One region of the Nocardioides sp. zg-1228 genome, then DNA from elsewhere that is predicted to be linked to it. Evidence: predicted binding sites of a transcription regulator. Region 1 holds the regulator's gene; each other region holds the start of a gene.

Region 1 (3,267 bases):
GGTCTCTGCCATCGCCCGGCCCATCCGCCCGAGCCCCAGCACCACCACGTGTTCGTTCATGCCTACGACCATGGAACCGGCAGCGGCCTGCGACAAGCGCAGGTGTCGCATCGCTCCATGCGGTCTGCGCATACTTCTCTGCATGGCGTTGACGGCGTGGCGGACCTTCGTGGCGGTGTGCGAGGCCGGCTCCTTCACGGCCGCGGCCGAGGAGCTCGGCTACACCCAGTCGGCGATCTCGCGCCAGGTGGCGAGCCTGGAGCACGACCTCGGCGAGGCCCTGCTCGAGCGCCTGCCGCGCGGGGTCCGGCCGACGGCCGCAGGGCAAGCGCTGCTGCCGCACGCGCGCCTGCTGGTGGGTGAGGCGGCCCGGGCGAGGGACGCCGTACGTCGCGCCCGCGCTGGCGACGCGGTGCCGCTCACCCTCGGCGCCGTGCCCTCCGCCTCCGTGGACCTCGTGCCCCGCACGCTGCGGTCGCTCCCGGCCGAGGGTCCGCGGGTGGCGCTGCGCTCGGACGGCTCGGCCCGGCTGCACGAGCGGGTGCGCACGGGCGACGTGGACGTCGCGGTGGTCACCGACTATCCACCCGGCCTGCCCACGGACCCCGAGGTGCGACGTACGAGACTGCTCGAGGACGAGATGTGCGTCGTCCTGGCCGCGGGGCACGCCCTGGCCGCCGGCCGCCGGCGCGTGCGGCTCACGTCGTTCGCCGACGAGATCTGGGCCGAGGACCACCCCGGCTCGGGCAGCCTGCTCGAGCGGGCCGCGGGCCGGGTCGGGTTCGAGCCCAGGGTCGAGCTGGTGGCGGGCGACCTGCTCGGCAAGGTGGCACTCGTCGCGGCCGGGCTCGCCGTCGCCCTCGTGCCGGCGATGCTGGTGCCGGGCCTGCCGGCGGGCGTCGCCGTACGCCGTCTGGTCGCGCCACCGACCCGCACCGTCTACGCGCTGAGCCGCGAGCGTCGTCCGCGGCCCGGCGTGCAGGAGCTGACGGCGGCGCTGGTCGCCGCCGCGTCCGGCTCCGCGCGGTAGGTCAGAGGCTGCGCAGGACCGCCGTCACCACGCCGAGGATCGTCGCGTCGTCGCCGGGGATCGGGTCGTAGGCGTCGTTGTGGGGGAGCAGCCACACGTGGCCGTCCTTGCGCTGGAACGTCTTGACGGTCGCCTCGCCGTCGATCAGCGCGGCGACGATCTGGCCGTTGGTGGCGGTCTGCTCCTGGCGGATCACGACGTAGTCGCCGTTGCAGATCGCCGCGTCGACCATCGAGTCGCCGGAGACCTCGAGGAGGAAGAGGGTGCCGTCGCCGACGAGCTGCTTGGGCAGCGGGAAGACGTCGGTGACCTGCTCCTCGGCGAGGATCGGGCCACCGGCGGCGATGCGGCCGACGACCGGGATGTTGATCGCCGTCGGCATCGCGTCGCCGATGCCGGTCTCGTCGATCGAGGTCTCCTCGCCGCTCGACATGCTGCGACGGGCGGCCATCACCTCGGGGAGGAACACCTCGAGGGCGCGGGGACGGTTGGGGTCGCGCTTGAGGAAGCCCTTGCCCTCGAGCACGCGCAGCTGGTGGGCGACGCTCGAGGACGACGTGAGGCCGACGGCCTGGCCGATCTCGCGCATCGACGGCGGGTAGCCCTTGGTCTCGATGGAGTCCTTGATCGTGGCGAGCACCCGCTGCTGGCGCGGGGTCAGGCCGGTGGCGTCCGGGGGTCCGTCGGGCATCTCGATGACGTTCTTGTCGTCCTGCTTGGCCATGCGTCCTCCAGTGCGGTTGCCCCCTCCGTCCACGGCTGGTCAGGGAGGAGCTGGTGCGCCCACCGTAGACCGCCCGGCAGGTCAGGATCAAACACCTGTTCGAAGCCGCGTGTCGCTAGGGTCCCGCCATGACGACACGCTCCTCGACACCCTCCTCGACCGGGACCCCCACCGTGAGCGTCGTGACGGGTGGTGCGCGTGGGATCGGTCGCGGCATCGCCGAGCTGATGATCGCCCGCGGCCACCGGGTCCTGATCGGCGACCTCGACGGCGCCGCGGCGACCGCCACCGCCGACGAGATCGGCGCGGTCGCCGGCCTGGCCCAGGACGTACGCGACCCTGCGTCGCACCGGCTCGTGGCGGAGGAGGCGGCTCGCCACGGCGAGCTGACCGCGTGGTTCAACAACGCCGGCGTCGGCGACGACGGCACGCTCGCCGAGCTGGCGGAGGAGCAGGTGCGCCGCTTGGTCGAGGTCAACCTGCTCGGCACGATGTGGGGCACCCGCGCGGCGCTCGCGGCGTTCGGCCCAGCGGGTGGCGACGTCGTCAACGTGGCCTCGCTCGCCGGCCTCGGCCCGGTGCCGGGATACAGCGTGTACGCGGCCACGAAGGCCGCGGTCGTCTCGCTGTCGACGTCCGTCAACGCCGAGTCGCCGCGCGGGGTGCGGGTCCACGCCCTGTGCCCCGACGGGGTCGACACCGCGATGCTCGCCGCGCAGGACCCCGACGGCCTGGGGTCGCAGCTGGTCTACTCGGGAGGCCCGATCCTGGCCGTGGCGGACGTCGCGGCGGCCGCGGTCGAGCTCGTCGGGTCGAGCCGGGTGGTGCGTGCCGTGCCGGGGTGGCGCGGGGGAGTCGTGCGCGGCTCGGCGCTGGCTCCCGGGCTGATGCAGCACGCGGCCGGGCTCTTCGCCGCGCAGGGCCGGCGCGCCATGAAGCGCCGCTGACGTCTCCACCTGGGGAAGCCCCGAACATTTGTTCGACGAGGTGCTTGCGTCGTTCGAACACGTGCTCTACCGTCGTACACATGTTCGATCGAACGTCTGATCGACCACCGGTGGCCGAGGCCACTGTCGGTGGGTCCGACTAGACATTCGCTCGACAGAGACGACCGGCTGATTCTTCCCCAGGAGGCCACCATGAGCACCCTCAGCCTTTCCCCCGCTTTCGCCCCGGCTGCTGCCCAGCGCCGCTCCACCGTGCGGCTGACCCGCCGTGGCCGGCTCGTGGTCTTCCTGACCTCGCTGTTCCTCGCCCTCGCCGTGGCATTCGTCCTCGCCGGCGGCGCGGTCGGCACCGGCGAGGCCGGCCAGCCCGCCCCGACCCAGATCGTCCAGGTGGCGCCCGGCGACACCCTGTGGGGGATCGCCAGCGACATCGCCACCGACGGCGACGTCCGCGCGGTGATGACCGAGATCGAGCGGCTCAACGCCCTCGAGTCCGCCGGCCTCGCGGCCGGCCAGAAGCTCCGCGTCCCGGTCGTCTCCGACTGACGCGCGAGGCCTCCATCAGC
Region 2 (3,267 bases), 1.0 Mb from region 1:
CGGGGTCCACGTCCACGAGCCCCGACCCATACCGCTGACCGTCAGCGACCCCGCACTCGACGTGCACGCGTTCCTCGTCACGCGCTGGGAAGGCGCACCCGTCAACGCTGCTCCCCTGGAGCACGACGACCTTCGCTGGTTCCGACCGGACGAGCTCGCCGACCTGACGCTCGCCGACCCGGGCAGCCTGTCGAGCATCCTGCACGCCATCGACGTCGCGGCCGGGCAGCTGTGAGCGCGGACGCTTCGTAGGGCTGGGTGAGTCTTCGGGCCGCTGGGCGTGCGGCGCCCCCGTGCGTGCAGGTGGCCCCGCTACCGGGTGGGTGGCGGGGTGTGGGCCCGGTCATGGTCGGCGCGGGTGCGGGATGCCGGGTGGGCCGTGTGGGTCCGGCTCGTCGATCCGGGTGGTGCCGGATGCGTCGCGGCGGTAGCGGTGGCCGCGCGGCGAGGTCCACTCGAACGTGGCGGGCGCGGTCATCTCGTAGCGCCAGGCGGTGTGGGTCTTGAGGCGGTGGTGGGACCGGCACAACGCGGCGAGGTTGTCGGTCTGGGTGGGGCCGGGCTGTGGTCTGCCTTCGGCGGCGGCGTCGTGGTCGTAGGGGGTGACGTGGTCGATGTCGCAGCCGCGGGCGGGGCGCGAGCACCACGGGAACACGCAGGTGCGGTCGCGAAGGACGATCTGCTCCCGGATCCGGTCGGGGATCGCGTAGGCGTCGGTGTGGAGCTGCGTGGTGAGGTCGATGACCGGCTTGATGGTGACCTTGGTGCGGGAGTCGGCGCACCAGTCGCGGATGTGGTCGAGCAGCACCAGCCGCTGGCCTTCCTCCAGCCGCCCGGTCGGACCGAAGACGGTGGCCTCACCGCAGAACGTGGCGTCGAGGTGGGCGTGCAGCACGACCTCCCGCACGACCGGCAGCCCGTCCTCGGCACACGTGGTCGCGGCGCCTTGGTGGTGCAGGTCCAGCGCGGTCTGGGTGCGGGCGAGATCACCCAAGGCGGCGGAGCGGCGGGCGTCGAGCGACTCCAGTGAGCCGAGCGCGGCGAGCGTGGCAGCGCCGTGGGCCAGCGCGCGGTCGAGGTCGAGGGCGTCGGCGAGGTCGAGCTCGGCCTCGAACGTCATCGTGCCGGCGAAGTGGACCTCCTGGTCGTGGACGGTGGCGTGGCGGGGGTCGATGTAGAGGTCGCCGTCCTCGGGGTCGGAGGCCGGGTCGGGGGCGGCGAGGTCGTAGCGCTTGATCGTCTCCGCGACCAGCCGGTCGAGCTGCGCCGGCCCGATGCGGCCGGCGACGGCGGCGACCTGCGCGTCCACGAACGCCGCCGCCTCACGCGTCAGCGCGGGGGTGCTGTGGATCGTGGCCTCCGCGACGGCACGCGCGCGCCATGCCGGCACCCGACCGGCCTGGACCTGCGCCCACAGTCGCGGGAGGCGGTGACGCAGCTCGAGGGCGTGGCCGATGAGCCTCTTCGCCGAGACCGTCGAGACGCCCAGGGCGCCGCCGAGCTCGGCGACGCAGAACTCCGCGACCAGGGGCGTGCCCTCGCCTGCGATGGGCTCCTCGTGCTCACAGCCCGGCACGGTGAAGGAGGCCGCGGAGTGGATCGACTCCGGCGGGTGCAGGTCGGCCCACCGCGCAGCCACGTCCAGCAGGTCGGCCGCGGCCCGCTCCTCCGCAGCCTTGCGCTCCCGTGCGAGCGCGAGCAGACCAGAGGCGGTGAGGTCCACGACCCCACCCCCTTCCGTCCTTGCCAGCGGCTCGATTATGTGTTCGATTTTACTGCCGGCCACCGACGATCGACATCGCCGTCACAAATCTGTGGAGGACCAACGCGCGCCGGTCGCCGCGATCAGCGAGACACACCGATCACGGCAAGGAGCGGCGTGACACGTTGGGTCGTGGCCCGGGGAAATCGAGGGCTGGTTGGTGGTCGGGCGCTCGCGATCGTCCAAGCGTTCCCCCTCCCCACCAGCCAGGCCGCGCGGCGATGCGTCGGTGCTCTCACCCCACCCGGATCGACCGGGACACCGATCCGGTCCGGAAGGCGGTGTCGGCAGTGACGGCCCGCACCTTGGTGCGCCGACTCTTGACGCGCACGCTCGTGGAAGCGCGTCCTCCCTCGTCGGTGGTCACCTTCCTGACGGTGCGCCACGAGCCCTTCCTGCGCACCTGCAACCGCACGGTCGCGGACGAGGTCCCGAAGTAGCCCGTCGGCCGCTCGTCCTCCGACCTGACCGCGAATCGGACCATCCGCCCCTTCCCAGGACGCCGCGGCTTCGCCTTGATGGTCGTCCTCGTCTCGGGAAGCCGGAACGACAGGGAGGTCTGCGCCACCGAGATCGGCACACAGGAGGAACTCGGGTTGCACGCCTCGCCCGTCCCCTGGATCACATAGGTGCCCGCCAGGTTGGGGGAGCCGCAGATGGAGAAGTCCTCCAACCCCGTGCTCGGCTCGCTCCACAGGTATTCGTAGTCGACCTCTCCGCCATCTGGGCCGATGAGCTCGAAGGTGATGCTCCAGCGGTCGGTGTATCCCGCCGGGAGACGCGCTGTGTAGGAGAACTCGTGACTGTCGCACGGGTCGTACAGCACTCCGCCCGGCATGCTGACGGCCACCTCGTCGGCCGCATGAGCAGGGGCGGCCGCACCCAGCGGGGCAAGAAGGAGAGCCGCCAGAGCGGGAACCGTCACACGTCTCATGCCTTCCCACGCTACGTCGCGGGGGCCCAACAGAACAGCCCCCGACCTCGCGTCTCCGCGAGCCAGGGGCTGTCGTGCACTCGGTGGGCGATACTGGGTTCGAACCAGTGACCTCTTCGGTGTGAACGAAGCGCGCTACCACTGCGCCAATCGCCCGAGCTCGCCAGAACGTTATCCCATCCGGTGCCCGGACCCGGAATCGGGTCAGGAACCGGTGCCGACGCCGCTCCGGTCGTCGCCGGTCTTGCGGCGCTCGCGCACCTCGCGGCGCAACTCGTCGGCCATCTCGGGGTGCCCGTGGAAGCGGCGGTAGCTGTAGACGATGAGCCCGATCGCGATGAAGGCGGACGCCACCTGCGTCACTCCGGTCCAGATGCCGCCGGGCAGCCACCACGCCTCCGAGACCGGCCACCACTCGGGCGCAGGGGGCTTGACGATCCACAGCACGCCGCACGCAGCGAGCACCAGGGCGCCGAGGCAGGACGCGACGATGCGCGTCCGGGTCTCGACGCTCTCGGCGGCGCCGATCATGGCCCGCAGCCGCACCGGCTCGACGCGGCGCTCCGCCCAC
Region 3 (3,267 bases), 960 kb from region 1:
CCACCGGCTGGTCGACCAGGTCGGGACGCTCCCGCAGCGCCACGGAGGCGAAGAACGCGTCCATGTCGACGTGGAGGAGCGGCGTCTCGGTCACCGCCGGCCCCCGCGGGGGCGACTGTCAGCGCCGGGCGATGACGTGGAGCTGGGCAGCGAGGGGGAGGTATTCGGGGCGGGTGGCCACGGCCTGCTCGAGCTCGAGCAGCGCCGCGGTCGCGCCCGGCTCGAGATCGAGGAGGCTGCCCGGGACGAGGTCGGCGAAGACGCGGACGGCGTGCACGCTCTCGGGACGCAGGCCCGCGGTGGCGAGCAGCTCGACGACCTCGTCGTGGGTGAAGCGGTGCCCACCGCGTCCGGGCTGTCCCGCCGACGACCCGCCGTCGTCGAGCAGCTCACGGGCGGCCTGGAAGTGCCCGGCCATGGCGCGCGCCACCACGGCGGCGTGACGCTGCGCCACCAGGAGGCTGAGGTGCCCGCCGGGGCGCAGCACCCCGGCGATCGACGCCACCGACGCGGCGGCGTCGTCGACCATCTCCAGCACGCCGTGGCACAGGACGAGGTCGGCGAGGTCGGCCTCGTCGACGAGGTGCGGCAGGTCGGACAGGTCGCCCTGCTGCCCGGTGACGCGGTCGGCCACCCCACGCTCGCGGGCGCGTCGGTCGAGCGCGGCCAGCGCGTCGGGGCTGGGGTCGATGACCCGGACGGCGTGGCCGAGCTCGGCCAGGGGCACGGCGAAGCCGCCGGTGCCGCCGCCGACGTCGACGATGCGGGCGGGCCGACCCTCCGCGTCACCACGGTGCTCCAGGAGCCGGCGTACGCCCTCCCAGGCCACGCCGCTGCGGACGGACTGGCGGCGCTCACTGGCGGACGGGCTGGCGGACGGCTGGGCCATGGGCGCCACCCTAGTGGCTCGTCGACCGAGCCCCGCGGGCGCACGCGGGCGCGCCCGGATCGTCCGGACGGGAGGACGCGCGAGTCGGAGGTCACCTCTCTCCCCCGCCTCAGGCGACGCTCGCGTGCGGGACCAGGCCGAGCGTCTGCTCGACCACGGCCAGGAAGCGGTCGGCGTCGCGCACCAGGTCGTCGGCCTCCCGCTCGCTCACGGCACGGGTCGAGCCCGCCTCGGCGGCGGCCCGCTTGGCCGCACCCGCGGCGAAGAAGGTCGCCCACTCGGAGAGCTCGGGGGCGACCTCGGCCAGCAGCACCCAGGCGTTCTTCTGCCGGCGCCCCCGCGGCGCGGGCCGGGCGCGGGCGGCAAGCAGTGCGGCCGCCGCGCAGAGGGCCGCGACGTGGGCGCAGGCGTAGCGCGTGGGCACGTCGCGAGCCGTGATCGCGTCGCGCAGCGACGTGGCGGAGCGCTGGAGGTAGGAGTGGGCGGTGGCCGGCAGCAGGTGCGGGCCCGGCTGCGCCAGTGGGTGGCGGCGGGCGCTCGCAGCGGCGGCACTCATGCCCGCTCCTCGGTCCGGGCGACCGGCGAGCCGCGGGAGTCGTCCGTCACCCCGCTCCGCACCTCGACAGGGTCGTGGTCCTGACTCATCGTGCCTCCTCCGCACCTCGGTCGACCCGGGGCCGACCCGGGTGGAGGTGGGGGTCGAGGTCACGCCCACCCGGGTCGCATCGAACAGATGTTCGAACACCGCCACGGTACTACCTGCCACCGACAGCCCGTCAAGGCCGGGCGAGGGATGGGCCGGGCGAGGGATGGGCCGGGGCGGGCCGGGGCGGGCCGCCCCGCTCAGTCGCCGCGCAGGAAGGCGGTCGTCTCGCGGCGCCACAGGAAGAACGACAGCACCAGGCCCTCGACGATCACCAGCGCCGAGAGCACGACGAACACCGCCGGGAGGCGGGCGTCGAGACAGACCACCCCGACCAGGACGCCGATGCCCGCGGTGCCCGTGAGCACGGGCCGGGTCCAGCCGTGGCCGCCGACGAAGAGGGACCCGAGCACGAGGACGAGGGCGGCGAAGCCGACGAACGCGACGATCGACAGGGCGACGAAGCCCGGCACGATCGGGCTCTCGCGGAGCAGCTCGATGCCACCCTGGGCCAGGAGCCCCTGCGCCGACGGGTTGCCCTCGGCCCATCCGAGGATCACGTCGTCGCGCATCAGCCGGATCAGGAGCGTGATCAGGCCCGCCGTGGCGACGATCAGCACGAGCACGCGCAGGCTGTTGACCACGGATCGCGGCAGGTCGCGCGCCATCGGATCTCCCCTGGGGCTCGTCGTCGGGTCGCTAGGCTCGCGCCATGTCGACGGAGCACGCATCGATCACCTCGTTCCGAGATGACCTCCACCGGCGCGGCGGCACCGGTGACGTGGTCATCCTGCCCGACAGCGCCCACACCGCGGCTCTCGCCGCGGCGGCACTCGGCTGCGAGGTCGGCGCGATCGCCAACAGCCTGCTCTTCGACGCCGACGGCGAGCCGGTCCTCGTCCTCACCTCGGGCGCACACCGGGTCGACACCGCCGCGGTGGCCGAGCGCATCGGTGTCGCGCGCCTCCGGCGGGCCGACCCCGACTTCGTCCGGCTCCACACCGGCCAGGTGATCGGCGGCGTCTCCCCGCTCGGCCACCCGGCCCCGATCCGCACGTGGATCGACCCGTGGCTGCGACGCCACGACGTCGTGTGGGCGGCGGCCGGCCACCCGGCCGCGGTGTTCTCCACGTCCTACGACGAGCTGGTGGCGATGACGGGCGCCGTCGAGGTCGAGGTCGACTGAGGTGCCGGCCTGATGGACGCCTTGGCACTGACGTTCTCGAGCGGGTGGGCGAGCGGCATCAACGCCTACCTCGTGGTCCTGGTGCTGGGCGTCGCCGACCGGCTCGGCTCCTTCGCCGACATCCCCGACGCGCTGGGCCGGTGGGACGTGCTGGCCGCGGCGGGCTTCATGTACGCGATGGAGTTCGTCGCCGACAAGATCCCCTACATCGACTCGACGTGGGACGCGATCTCCACGGCCGTGCGCCCCACCGCGGGGGCGGTCATCGGCGTGCTGCTCGCCGGGGACGCCTCCTCCCTCGACCAGGCCGTGCTCGGCGTGGTCGGCGGGGGCACGGCCCTGCTCAGCCACCTCGCCAAGGCGGGCGGGCGGCTGGCGCTCAACTCCTCCCCCGAGCCCGCCACCAACGTGCTGGCCAGCATCACCGAGGACGCCGCGGTGCTGGGCGTGGTCTGGTTCTCCCTCGAGCACCCGCAGGCGGCCGCCGCGATCGCCGGCGTCCTGCTGCTCCTCGGCCTGGTGATGCTGCTGCTCGTCGGGCGACTGGTC

Evidence for each region. The regulator LexA, encoded in region 1, represses DNA repair genes until DNA is damaged. The targets are predictions, from matches to a motif close to TCGAACANNTGTTCGA.
Region 2: a site for LexA is predicted at 1,755-1,770, ahead of JX575_RS11530 (HNH endonuclease signature motif containing protein). Genes of this name have one in related genera too.
Region 3: a site for LexA is predicted at 1,615-1,630, ahead of JX575_RS11825 (SAV_6107 family HEPN domain-containing protein). Genes of this name have one in related genera too.

Annotation. Positions count from the first base shown of each region.
Region 1 is NZ_CP070961.1:3,408,948-3,412,214, reverse strand. Features, by position in the region: gene JX575_RS16410 (NAD(P)-binding domain-containing protein) at 1-60, opposite strand, end outside; gene JX575_RS16405 (LysR family transcriptional regulator) at 143-1,030, shown strand; gene lexA (transcriptional repressor LexA) at 1,032-1,754, opposite strand; gene JX575_RS16395 (SDR family NAD(P)-dependent oxidoreductase) at 1,883-2,701, shown strand; gene JX575_RS16390 (LysM peptidoglycan-binding domain-containing protein) at 2,894-3,247, shown strand.
Region 2 is NZ_CP070961.1:2,393,451-2,396,717, forward strand. Features, by position in the region: gene JX575_RS11525 (NUDIX domain-containing protein) at 1-235, shown strand, start outside; gene JX575_RS11530 (HNH endonuclease signature motif containing protein) at 344-1,723, opposite strand; gene JX575_RS11535 (hypothetical protein) at 1,998-2,696, opposite strand; tRNA gene JX575_RS11540 (tRNA-Val) at 2,781-2,852, opposite strand; gene JX575_RS11545 (PGPGW domain-containing protein) at 2,901-3,267, opposite strand, start outside.
Region 3 is NZ_CP070961.1:2,452,519-2,455,785, forward strand. Features, by position in the region: gene dinB (DNA polymerase IV) at 1-94, opposite strand, end outside; gene JX575_RS11820 (methyltransferase domain-containing protein) at 119-889, opposite strand; gene JX575_RS11825 (SAV_6107 family HEPN domain-containing protein) at 999-1,445, opposite strand; gene JX575_RS11830 (hypothetical protein) at 1,733-2,200, opposite strand; gene JX575_RS11835 (YbaK/EbsC family protein) at 2,245-2,718, shown strand; gene JX575_RS11840 (DUF4126 domain-containing protein) at 2,731-3,267, shown strand, end outside.